DNA from 2 places in the Enterococcus rotai genome. Region 2 is predicted to be linked to the other one. Evidence: predicted binding sites of a transcription regulator. Region 2 holds the regulator's gene; the other holds the start of a gene.
The links. The regulator CtsR, encoded in region 2, represses protease genes until heat stress. The targets are predictions, from matches to a motif close to TTGGTCAAAAAAGGTCAAANA.
Positions count from the first base shown of each region.

Region 1: ATZ35_RS00525 (ATP-dependent Clp protease ATP-binding subunit) is a predicted target of CtsR. The motif match lies at 6,204-6,224, and genes of this name have one in related genera.

Region 1 is NZ_CP013655.1:112,385-120,041, reverse strand. It holds gene ATZ35_RS00545 (hypothetical protein) at 1-862, shown strand, start outside; gene ATZ35_RS00540 (CatB-related O-acetyltransferase) at 1,074-1,733, shown strand; gene ATZ35_RS00535 (MFS transporter) at 2,011-3,276, shown strand; gene ATZ35_RS00530 (DUF1827 family protein) at 3,363-3,677, opposite strand; gene ATZ35_RS00525 (ATP-dependent Clp protease ATP-binding subunit) at 3,880-6,135, opposite strand; gene ATZ35_RS00520 (formate/nitrite transporter family protein) at 6,427-7,182, opposite strand; gene ATZ35_RS00515 (6-phospho-beta-glucosidase) at 7,202-7,657, opposite strand, start outside.
Region 2 is NZ_CP013655.1:1,220,353-1,228,009, forward strand. It holds tRNA gene ATZ35_RS05655 (tRNA-Val) at 27-99, shown strand; tRNA gene ATZ35_RS05660 (tRNA-Lys) at 106-178, shown strand; tRNA gene ATZ35_RS05665 (tRNA-Leu) at 191-272, shown strand; tRNA gene ATZ35_RS05670 (tRNA-Thr) at 304-376, shown strand; tRNA gene ATZ35_RS05675 (tRNA-Gly) at 385-456, shown strand; tRNA gene ATZ35_RS05680 (tRNA-Leu) at 467-552, shown strand; tRNA gene ATZ35_RS05685 (tRNA-Arg) at 583-656, shown strand; tRNA gene ATZ35_RS05690 (tRNA-Pro) at 741-814, shown strand; gene ATZ35_RS05695 (CtsR family transcriptional regulator) at 979-1,446, shown strand; gene ATZ35_RS05700 (ATP-dependent Clp protease ATP-binding subunit) at 1,451-3,940, shown strand; gene ATZ35_RS05705 (peptidase U32 family protein) at 4,438-5,358, shown strand; gene ATZ35_RS05710 (peptidase U32 family protein) at 5,373-6,614, shown strand; gene gor (glutathione-disulfide reductase) at 6,680-7,657, shown strand, end outside.

The DNA of each region.
Region 1 (7,657 bases), 1.1 Mb from region 2:
TTCTGATTATGAAACTAAACTAGAAAATACAGGTTTTTTACACAAAGGGCATATTAATGATGCCAGTACATTTTTTGGATTTTGTTCTGAACATGATACTGAAATTTTTAAACCCATTGAAGTTGAAACAGAATTGACAGATAATATTTATGAGTATTTATTTTTATATGCATACAGAGGGCTTGCTTACTCACATGTTTCAGAAAAATCAATTAAGACAATTCCTAGTTTATTGACGAAGAAAAAGGCCGCTTTGGAAAAAAATCCTAAGATAGAAAACCAAAGTATAGTTAATTATAGAGTAACACAAGAGATCGTGTTAGCAATGATTAAAGAGCGGTACAATGTTGATAAATATCAAGTGTTGAAACAACATTTTGAAAAAGTGCTGAAAAATGGAATTGAAGAAAAAGTAATAAAGCAGTTTTTTGATATAATGTATATCAAATTACCTGTGTCAATGAACTGTTTAGCATTAGGAGCTGGGGACTTATATTTTGGTGAGAGACATGAGGAGCCACCTATTTGCCAGGGGTTAATTCCAGATATAGATGGGACTGGGATGATCTATTTTTTCATATGTGTAAAAGGGCAAAAGCATTTATATCATCTGATTTTCGAAATATTACCTCAATGTACTAGCCCAATTTTTTTGAGTGATGGAAGAAGTCCATTACTTGTAATTATTCAAAATTTGTTACTAATGAATTTGGAGAATATTGTTATTAGGCCGGAGTTATATAATAAAATGAAAGAAACGGATGAAATGAAAAATATGAATCGGTTTTATACTGCAAGCATCTTAAATCAAAATATTCAGATAAGTAATTTTCAAGGATTTAATCTATTTCAGAATGTATAATGGTCTAAGAATTAGATGGACTTTTACGTTATAATCAGTTTAGAATAGTTGCTGATCATCATTTTGGTTGTAATATTAAATTTTATCAGGAGAATCAACATTATTGGAGTGATTAAATATGAGTCGTCGTTTAAGATTATTAAAAAATGTTTCAGTGGTAGTAGGCTTCTAAGTCAAAAGAAAAATCAAACTTAGAAGCGAGGAAGAAAAAATGACAAATAATCACAATTTTGAAAAGTGGTCAGACACAATGTTTTTAAAGGATTTGGTGACAAATCCATTGATTGAAGTAGGCGAATGTTCTTATTACTCTGGTTATTATGACAACCAGGAATTCGAGAATGGTTGTGTCCGTTACTTATGGGGAGATCCATTGACAATGGCAGCCTTCGATCCTATCAAAGAGATGGGCTGGCATTTAGATAAATTGATTATTGGAAATTATGTATGTATTGCAGCAGGTGCCACGATTTTGATGGGTGGCAATCACAATCACCATCCAGATTGGATCACTGTATATCCTTTTGCTAGCCATGTAGAGAAATCTTATGAACCAAAAGGGGACACAGTTATTAAGAGTGATACATGGATCGGGATGAATGCGATGATCATGCCAGGTGTTACAATTGGTGAAGGGGCCGTGATTGCAGCAAGTTCTATGGTTGTTAAAGATGTTCCGCCATATACGATTGTCGGCGGTAATCCAGCCAGAGTGATCAAAAAGAGATTTTCAGATGAGGAAATTAAATTACTTTTAGAACTGAGATGGTTTGATTGGACGTTAGAACAAGTGGAGGCAGCAAAAGATATTTTGATGAGTGATTCTATCAAAGAGCTGTATGCGTATTATAAAAAATATATTTTAAAATAGAGACCGAGAAAAAAGTGTTTAGCGCAATGGTAGTTTATTACGAAGAAGTTGCGTCTATTCTTATCTTTTACTCGAATACAAAACGTATAAGGAATAACCTCATGAGGTTATTCCTTATACGTTTTTGTGTCTCTATATTAAATTTAATTCCAGTCTAAGATAGGGCGATAGTCTTAGTGAATACAAGACTTTAGCCTGAGTGTTGTATAAAGTCAGAATGGTAAACTTAGGTATCAAGGTATTTTAGCTTGATAAATAAGGTAGATAGGGAGAAAAAATGATGGGGAAAGTGAATAAAAATATTTTGTATTTGGTATTGGGACAGGTTATATCAGTTTTCGGTGGAGCGATTTTACGATTTGCTTTATCGCTTTATGTATTGGATAAAACAGGAAGGGCGGATATATTTGCGACGATTCTCGCCATTTCCAGTATTCCAGTCTTGTTTGCTCCGATTGGTGGAGCGATCGCAGATCGATTTGATCGTCGTTTGTTAATGGTTTTAATGGATATTACGAATGCAGTGTTAGCTGTAATATTATTTTTTATTTTAGGCTTGACCGATTCAATCGTTATGATTGGTTTGCTGTTATTTTTACTATCAATTGTTGGTAGTTTTGATACACCCGTAGTAACTGCGAGTATCCCTCTATTAGTAAAAAAGGACCAATTGGAGCAAATAAATGGGTTGGTTAACGCTGTTTTATCCATGTCAAATGTAGTTGCCCCTATTATTGGCGGTATTTTATATAGTATATTAGGTGCTCAAAAATTGATTGTAGGAAGTGCTGTATTTTTTATTCTAGCGGCAATTATAGAAACTTTTTTACGGATTCCTTTTGAAAAGCGACCAATGGAGTCTGGTGTTTTAAGTACATTAACAGGTGATTTAAAGGATGGTTTTAGAGAAGTTCGTAATAATCGAATTATTTTCAATTCTATTTTGATTGCGGCACTTATCAACTTTACGTTATCGGCCTTTTTTATTGTAGGGGTTCCCATTGTATTAAGAGTTGTTTTACAAGCAAGTGATACAGTTTATGGGATTGGGTTGTCAGTAATTAGTTTATCAACAATTCTTGGAGCGATTTTTACTGGGATTTTCACAAAGAAATTACGAATAAATAATCTTTATAAAATGTTTACGCTATCTGGTCTATTATTGATTTTAATGAACGTTGGTTTAATGTTTGCAGGAAATCCTATGGGAAATATGATTGGCTTTGCAGTATTTATTATAACTGGAATTCCAATTGGAATGATGATGAGTCTTATTTCTATTTACTTGATTTCCATGGTTCAAAGAATAACACCAAAAGAAAATATTGGTAAAATAATGGCCACGATTATGGCTGTTTCACAATGTGCAGTTCCAGTTGGTCAAATCATAATTGGTTTCTTGTTTAAAACGACTACAACGAATGTGTTTTTTCAGGTGATGATCGTTGCAGTGTCAGTGTTATTAGTTTCAGGACTATGCTGGTATCTATTTAAAAATTCAACAGATGATGAAATCGGTGAGGTAAGTTACAGTAAGGAATAAAAAAGAAAGCTGAACAAAATGAATGTTCAGCTTTCTTTTTATTGATGGTATCTAACTTTCTACAAGATTCTTTTTATTGATGGTATCTAACTTTCTACAAGACTAGAAGTCATCGGAATCGAAATTTCGATAACATCTTTTAGTTCAATAATCGAAATTTGATCACGGTCATATTTTTCTTTTGGTATCCGTTTTAAAACATAAGTCAGGATTTCATTGATTTCAGTTTTACGGACAGCACGTTTTTTATTTACGATCAATATTTCAGCATGTTGAGCAGCTTCTGTATAAACGACGGTCGTGTTACCCGCTGAATAAACTTTAACAAAGTATGCATCGGTATTTTCTAGTTGTTTATTGACTAACTGTTTGTAGCTGTTGGTTACATTGACTAATTTCATTTTTTTCACCTCAGTTTCATTCTTTTTACGTTAATAATAAAAAACAGAATATTCACAGAATCAATGGAGCTGGAATAATCTTTCTTAAAATTTGATATAAATTTCACTCACTCTTATTATAAATTTTTTTAGCTCAAATAAAAAGAAATTTGTCTTGAAAAACACAAAAAAGTCAATCAGTTTGCCTGATTGACTTCACTTTTTATGCTTCTTCAGTTGTTGCTTCATTGGTATCACTAGAATCTATAGCAATTTCACCTGTTACAATGATTTTTCCATCATCATCTAGTTTAGCAACTAATTGATGTTCTTCTGGATGATCCAAGAAGTATTCAGCGATGCCATCTTCAATTTGTTCTTGAATGGTTCGACGTAATGGTCGAGCGCCCATTGAAGGATCATAGCCGAGATCAACCAATTTTTCTTTTACGTCTGTCGGCACTTCAATATGAATTTTTTGATGAGCAAGTAAGCCGTTGACTTCATCTAGCATCAAGCTGACAATATTCATCAAGTTTTCTTTACTTAGTGCTTTAAATTCAACAATACCGTCAAAACGATTCAAGAATTCTGGTGTAAAGAAATTATTCAGCTGCCCTAAAACAGATTTTGTAAGACCCTCACGAGCAGCGCCGAAGCCGACATTGGCTTCTACGTTGCCTGTTCCAGCATTACTTGTCATAATAATGATCGTATCTTTGAAACTAACAGTTCTACCTTGTGCATCTGTTAGACGTCCATCATCAAGAATTTGCAAGAACATATGCAATACATCAGGATGCGCTTTTTCGATTTCATCGAGTAAAATCAAACTGTATGGATTACGGCGAACTTTCTCCGTTAATTGTCCTGCTTCGTCATAACCAACATAACCTGGAGGGGAACCGATTAATTTAGAGACACTATGTTTTTCCATGTATTCACTCATGTCAAAACGGATCATAGAATCTTCTGAACCAAATAGTTCGTATGCTAATTGTTTGGCTAATTCTGTTTTACCAACACCAGTTGGTCCTACAAAGAGGAACGAACCGATCGGACGATTTTGTTTTCCTAAACCAACACGATTTCGACGAATGGCTTTGGATACTTTATCAACTGCATCGTCTTGTCCAACGACATGAGCTTTTAGGTCGACAGCTAGGTTTTTCAGTTGTGTTTGTTCTTTTTCTTTCAAATCACCGACAGGAATTCCTGTTTTTTGTTCAACGATGGCTTCGATATTTTTCTCACCAATTACTGGCGTTTCTTCGTCGCTGATTTGTTTTTCTTTCATTGCTTGTAATTTGTTGATTTGATCACGATAATAAGCTGCTTTTTCGAAGTCTTCTTCAGCAGATGCTTGTTGTTTTTGCGCTTCTGCATCTACGAGTTTCTTTTCGATTGTTTTAGGATCAACGATTTGAATCGTCAAGTTCATTTTAGAACCAGATTCATCTAATAAATCGATGGCTTTATCTGGTAAGAAACGATCTTGAATATAACGATTTGATAGCGTTGCAGCAGCTTTGATGGCTTCATCTGTATATTTTACATGATGGTAATCTTCATAGCGTTTTTGCAAGCCTTTAAGGATCGCAATCGTTTCGTCCACCGTTGGCTCATCCACACGGACAGGCTGCATCCGACGTTCTAGGGCAGCATCTTTTTCGATAATCCGATATTCATTTAAAGTTGTGGCGCCTACCATTTGTAGCTCACCGCGAGCGAGTGCTGGCTTTAAAATATTACCAGCATCCATGTTTCCGTCACCTGCAGCACCTGCGCCAACGATTTCATGAACTTCGTCAATGAATAAAATGACATTTTCAGCTTGTTTGATTTCTTCGATTAATTTTTGCATCCGTTCTTCAAACTGTCCGCGAATACCTGTACCTTGAACTAAAGAGACGACATCTAAACGAATGACTTCTTTGTCCAATAATTTTTGCGGTACATCGCCATCCACGATTTTTTGTGCTAAACCTTCGACAACGGCTGTTTTACCAACACCAGGTTCGCCGATCAAAACTGGGTTATTTTTGGTACGGCGATTTAAAATTTCAATCACACGTTTGATTTCTTCATCACGACCGACAACTGGGTCAACATCTCCATTTCTGGCAGCTTGGGTGATATTGATACCATACTCACCAAGTAAGCCGTTCGATTGACCAGCACCACCTCTTGGAGGCTGACCGCCGTTAAAGCCATTGCCGTCACCAAATTGGGTAGGTGGGGTTTGACCATTAGGATTCCCTTGTTGTTCCTGCATTTGACGAGATAAAGAGCGATATAGATCATCTAAGCTTCCAAAACCAAATGGATCTTGTTGAGACATTGTTGGTTGATTATCGTTTGCTTGTGCTTTTAATTTTTGATAGCAACTTTGGCAATAGTCTAATTGCTTTCTTTGACCATTAACATTTGCATATAAGTGGATCGTTGCTGGATTTTGTTGACAATTTTGACAAACCATAGGATAAAACACGTCCTTTCAAAATAAGACTAATGATAGTTCAAAGTCATTTAAATAGGTCGAATAGTCTGCTGACCATTTTTGACCTTTGAGATTATTATAGCATCTTTTGGACAAGAATCAAGCAATTGAACTCGTTTTAAAATGTTATAATTTAGTTTTATAAATAAAGTGACTTAAAAAAATCCTGGGTTCAAAAGACAAAAAAATAACCGTCAGCTATAGCTAGTTCGGTTATTTTTTGATAATTGAAATGTGACATCGTCTTAGAGGCTAAATTATTCTCAAACATCATTTCTTTTTTAGAATCAAGTAGAGTGGAATGCCTAACATTAGGGAACCACCAATAATATTTCCTACGATCGATATAAAAATATTATTTAACATTAATAGAGAAATATCTACTTGTCCTAATGTTATTCCCATCACATATAAACCAATGTTTGCAATACAGTGATCGAAACCTGCAATTACAAATGTTGAAATTACCAAGAGCATGATACTAGTTTTTGCCATTTCGTTGTCTATTTTTAAAGCAATGTAGGTGGCAATGCACACTATAAAGTTACAGAGAATTGAACGAATAAACAGCGTATCAAAACTAAAATTCAATTTTGTTTCTAGCAGTGTATTTATATATGGATTCACTATATGAGTGAAAGATTGGCTTTTAACAAACAACCACAAAAACCATGAAACTCCTACAATATTACCAATTAAGCAGATAAACCACATTTTCCCCATCTCTGTAATGCTTCTTGTTCTATTGAAAATCGGAAAACTAGTTGTTAAACAATTACCAGTAAACAGTTCTCCATTTAAAAAAACAATTAAAACGAAGGTTAAACCGAAAAACATAGAGTAACCTATTTTCGCTATATTTGCATCAAAAGTATTTAATATACTTCCTAAAAAAAGCGATAAAACCATTGCAATGCCTAAATAGCAACCTGCCATAAATGATTTTAAAAAGAACTTAAAGCTATTTTCAAAAAAATAAGTAAACTTTTTTTCCCCGGATTCTAAAATTAAATCAAAATCTTCCATAAGGAAGGGCTCCTTTCAATTATTTTACATAATTCCCGTTGGTTTCAATGACCTTTTTATACCAATCAAATGATTTTTTCTTAGAGCGATTTAGCGTTCCGTGTCCTTGGTCATCTTTATCAACATAGATAAAGCCGTAGCGCTTTCTCATTTCGCCAGTTCCTGCTGAAACAATATCGATGGGCCCCCACACTGTATAACCAATTAAATCGACGAAATCTTTTTCTACTGCGTCAACCATCGCAGAAATATGTTGTCTTAGATAATCGATTCGATAATCGTCTTCGATTGAACCATCATTTTTCACTTCGTCAAGTGCACCAATGCCATTTTCGACAATAAATAAGGGGACTTGGTAACGATCATACAAACTATTTAAAGAATTGCGTAGACCGATTGGATCGATTTGCCAACCCCATTCTGTCATATCAAGGTAAGGGTTTTTACCTCCACTAGACAGATTTCCTTCAGCCAT
Region 2 (7,657 bases):
ACGTCGCCACGCTAAAGTGTTGTCTTGGAGGTTTAGCTCAGCTGGGAGAGCACCTGCCTTACAAGCAGGGGGTCGGCGGTTCGATCCCGTCAACCTCCATTTTTTGAGCCGTTAGCTCAGTTGGTAGAGCATCTGACTTTTAATCAGAGGGTCGCAGGTTCGAGCCCTGCACGGCTCATAGGAATATTTTGCGGGTGTGGCGGAATTGGCAGACGCACTAGATTTAGGATCTAGCGCCTTACGGCGTGGGGGTTCAAGTCCCTTCACCCGCATTTTTAGTCTCGTTTAATACTTGGCGAATACGCCGGCTTAGCTCAGTTGGTAGAGCATCTGATTTGTAATCAGAGGGTCGAGGGTTCAAATCCTTTAGCCGGCATCCAAATTGCGGAAATAGCTCAGTGGTAGAGCACCACCTTGCCAAGGTGGGGGTCGCGGGTTCGAACCCCGTTTTCCGCTTAGCTTGTTCGCCGGGGTGGCGGAACTGGCAGACGCACAGGACTTAAAATCCTGCGGTGAGTGATCACCGTACCGGTTCGATTCCGGTCCTCGGCATTGCAGTGACATACAGATGTATGACATGTAGCACCCATAGCTCAACTGGATAGAGTGCTTGACTACGAATCAAGAGGTTAGGGGTTCGACTCCCTTTGGGTGCATAGTTGATAGGTTTGACTGCGGATTAGAAGGTTAGGTGTATTAGTTCCTTTTAAACGTTTAGTCTTTTTTTATTATTATAGCTACGGGAAGTAGCTCAGCTTGGTAGAGCACTTGGTTTGGGACCAAGGGGTCGCAGGTTCGAATCCTGTCTTCCCGATTGAAAGAACAGAGTAATTGCTCTGTTCTTTTTTGTTCTAATAAAATACCCAAGGCGTTATCTATATTTACTTTTTCTTATCAAATCAGGCATTCCACTTTATTAAACAGTTGAAGTTATGTATAATTAAGGTCAGTATTAGTCAAGGGAAAAGGATGAGTGTGATGAGTAATCAAAATACTTCGGATTTAATAGAAGCATATCTAAAGAAGATTCTTGAAGAGAGCAGTAAAATTGAGATTCGCAGAGCCGAAATGGCTCATTTATTCAATTGTGTTCCATCCCAGATTAATTATGTTATCAATACACGCTTTACAATTCAACGCGGCTATTCTGTTGAAAGTAAACGTGGTGGCGGTGGTTACATTCGAATCGCCAAGGTTCAAATTTCTGATAGTGATCAATTGTTAAAACAGATTGCTCAGTTTACAGGCAATGAACTTTCAGAAAAAGATGCACTGATTTTTATACAAAAGTTGTACGAAGAAGAAGTGATCACCAAAAGAGAAGGAAACCTGATGTTGTCAGTTCTTGGAAAACAAGTTCTAGGCAAAGCAGGATCAAATGAAGATTATTTACGTGCTCAATTGATGCATTCATTTTTAGAACGTTTGAGTTACGAGGAGGAATGATAATATGGATGAATTATTTACAGAAAGTGCCAAGGCAGTCTTAGCCATTGCACAAGAAGAAGCAAAATATTTTAGGCATCAATCTGTTGGATCAGAGCATTTGCTATTGGCATTAGTTTTGGAGCCAAATGGAATTGCTGGGAAATCATTGCGCCAGTTGAATGCTGATAAAAACGATATTCGTGAAGAAATCGAACACTTAACGGGTTATGGTACTGTAAAAGCCTATCCTAAAGGTTCATACTTGCCTTATTCTCCTCGTGCAAAGCAAATTTTTGCATATGCTGGTGATGAAGCCAAGCGTTTAGGTGCACCAAATATTGGTACAGAACATATTTTATTAGGGTTATTAAGAGATGAAGATATACTAGCATCACGTATTTTATTGAATCTGGGCTTAAGTTTATCCAAAATGCGCCAGCTTTTAATGAAAAAAATCGGTATAACAGATCCACAAATGAGTGGTAATGTAGGACGTCGAAGAAATAATCAAGCTCAAAAGGCAACGCCAAAAGGAACACCAACATTAGATTCGTTAGCACGTGATTTAACAAAATTAGCTCGTGAAAAAAATCTTGATCCAGTAGTTGGACGTTCACAAGAAGTTAGACGTTTGATTCAAATTTTAAGCCGTCGTACAAAAAATAACCCTGTTTTAGTTGGAGAACCTGGTGTTGGTAAAACAGCGATTGCTGAAGGGTTAGCACAAAAAATCGTAAATGGTGAAGTGCCAGAAGATATGCAAGAAAAACGCTTGATGATGTTGGATATGGGCGCTTTAGTAGCTGGTACTAAGTATCGTGGAGAGTTTGAAGATCGTCTCAAAAAGGTAATCGATGAGATTTACCAAGATGGCGAAGTCATTTTATTTATTGATGAATTGCATACTCTGATTGGTGCAGGTGGTGCTGAAGGTGCAATCGATGCATCAAATATTTTAAAACCAGCACTTGCAAGAGGTGAGTTGCAAACAATCGGTGCAACAACATTAGATGAATATCAAAAGTATATCGAAAAAGATTCTGCTTTAGAACGACGCTTTGCTCGTGTACAAGTTGATGAACCAACACCAGAAGAGGCAGAAGAGATTCTAAAAGGGTTACGATCTCGATATGAAGAACATCATGGTGTGGAGATTACAGATGATGCACTTCATGCAGCAGTTCAATTATCTGTACGCTATATCAATTCTCGTCAGTTACCAGATAAAGCAATCGATTTGATGGATGAGTCTTCAGCTAAAGTTCGCTTGGATTTAGCGGATGAACCTTCTGAAATCAATAACTTACGTTTAGAAATTGCTCGTTTGGTTCAAGAAAAAGAAGAAGCCATTCAATCTCAGTCTTTTGAAAGCGCAGCTAGATTACGTCAAAAAGAGAAAAAATTAGCTCGAAAATTAGAAAATATTCTCTTATTAGAAGAAAAAGAGGCTTCTGGTTACGCAAATCGGGTAACAGAAGAAGATGTTGCGAATGTTGTTTCACAATGGACAGGTGTACCTTTACAGCAATTAGAGAAAAAGGAAAGTGAACGATTGCTTGAATTGGAAAGTATCTTACATCATCGAGTAGTCGGACAAGATGAAGCGGTTCAAGCTGTGTCGCGTGCGATTCGCAGAGCCCGTAGTGGTTTGAAAGATCCAAATCGACCAATTGGTTCATTTATGTTTTTAGGACCAACCGGTGTTGGTAAAACAGAACTTGCAAAAGCTTTAGCTGAAACCATGTTTGGTAGTGAGGATGCTCTTGTTCGGGTAGATATGTCTGAGTTTATGGAAAAATACAGTACTAGTCGTTTGATTGGTTCCCCTCCAGGTTACGTCGGGTATGAAGAAGGCGGTCAGTTAACCGAAAAAATTCGTCAAAAACCGTATTCTGTTATTTTACTGGATGAGGTAGAAAAAGCTCATCCTGATGTCTTCAATATCTTGTTACAAGTGTTGGACGATGGTCACTTAACAGATTCTAAAGGACGAAAAGTAGACTTTAGAAATACAATTTTGATTATGACATCAAACATTGGCGCAACGGCGATTCGTGATGAAAAAAATGTTGGTTTCAATGTTCAGGATCTAACGAAAGATTACGGTGCAATGCAAAAACGGATCATGGAAGAGCTGAAAAAAGCCTTCCGCCCAGAATTTTTGAACCGTGTGGATGAAACAGTTGTTTTCCGTTCATTGGATCAGGAAGAAATTCACGAAATCGTGAAAATCATGAGTAAATCGATTATTCAGCGTTTAAGAGAACAGGATGTTAATGTAAAAATCACAGCAGCAGCGATTGAAGTGATTGGAAAAGTCGGTTTTGATCCAGAATACGGTGCACGCCCAATTCGTAGAGCTTTACAAAAAGAAGTAGAAGATCGTTTAAGTGAAGCATTACTTTCTGGTCAAATTCATCTTGGAGATAAAGTGACGATTGGCGCAAGTAAGGGCAAGATTACATTAAATGTTAAATCACCCAAACCAGAGCAAGTATTACAAACAATTTAAAGCTAAAATCAATAATTCGCTGTGCAAAACGAATCTGTTTTGTACAGCTTTTTTTCTTAAAAAAAAGTAAGCGAACACTCTTTATTTTGTGAAAAATGAGCGTTAAAATAAAGAGAGTCTATTGGAAAGTTTGTGAACCTGTGCTACTATAAAACAGTTGTGAGAAGACTGTGTAAAAAGATAAAAGCATTGCTGTTAGATGAATTTGTAAAAGGATTGAATGATTCTGTTCAGCTTTTGAGATATCTAGCTTCATGGGCTAGCTCTTCGGAAAAAAGATAAATATGAATAGTGGCAAAAAACACCACCATCCCTATTTCCTATTTTTCAGTCAGAGCTGAACAAGCCCATTCAGCTTTTAAAATTATCTAGCTTCATGAACCAGCATCTCGGAAAAAAGATAAAATTAGCCTGTGACAAAGAACGTCACATTCAAATTTCCCTATTTTTCAGTCGATGCTAAGCGGGTTCATTCAGCTTTTAAAGGAGGATACAAAATGATAGAACTTATTGCGACTGCTGAATCTGTTGAACAAGCAGATGCGTTATTAGCAGTAGGGGTAGATACTTTATACATTGGAGAAGAGATGTTCGGGTTGCGTTTGCCAACGTCATTTTCTCGTGAGGAACAGCGTATTATTACAGAAAAGGCCCATCATGCAGGAAAAAAAGTGACTGTTGCGCTAAATGGGATCATGCATCCGGAAAAAATGAAGAAGGTCCCGGAATATTTGACTTTTTTACAAGAAATCAATGTTGATCAAATAACTGTTGGAGATCCAGGGGTAGTATTTGTTTTGCAGCGTGATGGAATCGATATTCCGTATATTTATGATGGAGAAACCTTAGTAACTAGCTCTCGTCAAATTAATTTCTGGGCAAAACGTGGATCGATCGGTGCAGTTTTGGCTCGTGAAGTTCCTTTTGAAGAAATGAAAGCAATGAAGGATAATTTGATGGTTCCAGCTGAGGTCCTTGTGTATGGTGCTACATGTATTCATCAATCAAAACGACCATTGTTGCAAAATTACTATAATTTTACTAAAAATGATGAATCAGCCAGTAAAGAGCGTGGCCTATTTATATCTGAGCCTAAAAAAGAAGAAACGCACTATTCCATTTATGAAGACAGTCATGGTACCCATATTTTTGCAGATAATGATGTAAATTTAATTGGTGAATTGGACAAGCTTCATGAACATAATTACACAAAGTGGAAGCTTGATGGCATTTATGCGCCTGGAGAAAATTTTGTGAACGTTGCAAAGCTATTTGCAGATGCTAAGGAAAAAATAGAAGCTGGACTTTGGTCGAGTGAGCAAGCACAAGTGGCAATTGAACAAATAGAAGCTCTTCATCCAGAAAATCGTGGTTTAGATATCGGGTTCTTTGATTTGGATCCAGACGAGATAAAATAAGGAGAAAAAAACATATGACAAATGAACGAACACTGAAGCGTCCTGAGGTCTTAGCACCAGCAGGGACGCTAGAAAAACTAAAAACAGCTATTCACTATGGCGCCGATGCAGTCTATATTGGTGGCAATGCTTACGGTCTACGTAGTCGTGCAGGAAATTTCACAAAAGAAGATATGATTGAAGGAGTAGCTTTCGCCAACGAACATGGAGCAAAAGTTTATGTAGCAGCAAATATGGTTACGCATGAAGGAAATCAAGAAGGAGCAGGAGACTTTTTCAGAGAAATTCGTGATGTTGGGATTTCAGCAGTCATTGTTTCTGATCCAGCTTTGATTGAAATTTGTGCAGCGGAAGCGCCAGGCTTGCCGATCCATTTATCTACACAAGCATCAGCGACAAACTATGAAACATTAGAGTTTTGGAAAAACGAAGGATTAGAACGTGTGGTGTTAGCACGTGAAGTATCAATGGACGAAGTCGCAGAAATCCGCAAAAATACAGATGTGGAAATTGAAGCGTTTATTCATGGGGCAATGTGTATTTCTTATTCTGGTAGATGTACGTTGTCTAATCATATGTCGATGCGGGATGCGAATCGTGGTGGTTGTTCACAATCTTGTCGTTGGAAATACGAGCTTTATGATATGCCTTTTGGCGCTGAACGTACAAGTTTGACTGATAAAGGTGAAGTTGAAGAAGAATTTTCGATGAGCGCAGTGGATATGGCAATGATCCAACATATTCCTGAATTGATCCAAAATGGTGTTGATAGCTTTAAAATCGAAGGCCGAATGAAGTCGATTCACTACGTTTCTACAATAGCAAATGTCTACAAAAAAGCGGTTGATACGTATATGGAAGATCCTGAAAATTATGAGTGCAAACAAGAATGGATCGATGAGCTTTGGAAAGTAGCGCAAAGAGAGCTTTCAACTGGTTTTTATTACCATGTACCAACCGATGAAGAACAGTTATTTGGAGAACGTCGCAAGATCCCGCAATATAAATTTATCGGGGAAGTGATGGCGTATGATCCCGAAACAAAAGTCGCAACGATTCGTCAAAGAAATCATTTTAGTGTAGGCGACGAAATTGAATTTTACGGTCCTGGGTTCAAACACTTCCATCAAACAGTAGATGTTATGTATAATGAAGAGGACGAGTCAATCGATCGAGCACCAAATCCAATGATGATTTTAACAATGCCAGTTGAAGAACCAGTAGTAGTTGGTGATATGATTCGTAAAAAGAAATAAATAATTTGAGTGAGGGATTGGCTGTTACAGCTTGTCCCTTTCATTGCAGAAAGGATAAGTGAACAATGACAAAACAATATGATTATATCGTAATCGGCGGTGGCAGTGGTGGAATTGCTTCTGCTAATCGTGCAGGGATGCACGGGGCCAAGGTTTTATTGATTGAAGCGGCTGATATTGGCGGAACTTGTGTGAATGTTGGTTGTGTCCCTAAAAAAGTAATGTGGCAAGCAAGCTCAATGATGGAAATGATCAAACGAGATACAGCAGGGTATGGAATGGATGTAGAGGTAAAATCCTTCAGCTTTGAAAAGCTCGTTCAAAATCGTGAGGCGTACATTGATAATCTACATGCGGCTTACCATCGTGGGTTAGATAGTAATAATGTAGAAGTTTTAGCAGAGTATGCAACGTTTGTTGATGATCACACAGTCGAAGCAGGAGGCGAACGTTATACAGCTCCTAATATTTTGATTGCAACTGGTGGACGTCCTAAAAAATTAGGAATTCCAGGTGAAGAATATGCGATCGATTCTAATGGCTTTTTTGCTTTAGAAGAATTACCAAAACGAGTAGTCTTCGTTGGAGCAGGCTACATAGCTGCTGAACTTGCTGGAACTATTCACGGATTAGGATCTGAGACACATTGGGCATTTAGAAAAGACCGTCCATTACGAGGTTTCGATGAAATGTTATCAGAAAAAGTAGTTGAGCATTATGCTGAAGATGGCATGCATATTTATCCTCATTCAACTCCTCGTTCGATTGAAAAGTTTGAATCAGGAGAATTGATGATCACTTTTGAAAACGGCACTAAAATCACAGCTGATAGTATTGTATTTGGAACTGGTCGTCAACCTAATACAGATACGTTAGGGCTAGAAAATACACATGTTGAGCTGACAGATCAAGGCTATGTAAAAGTGGACAAATTCCAGAATACAACACAAACTGGTATTTACGCTGTTGGCGATGTGATTGGCAAAATTGATTTAACACCCGTGGCGATTGCTGCAGGACGAAGATTATCAGAGCGTTTATTC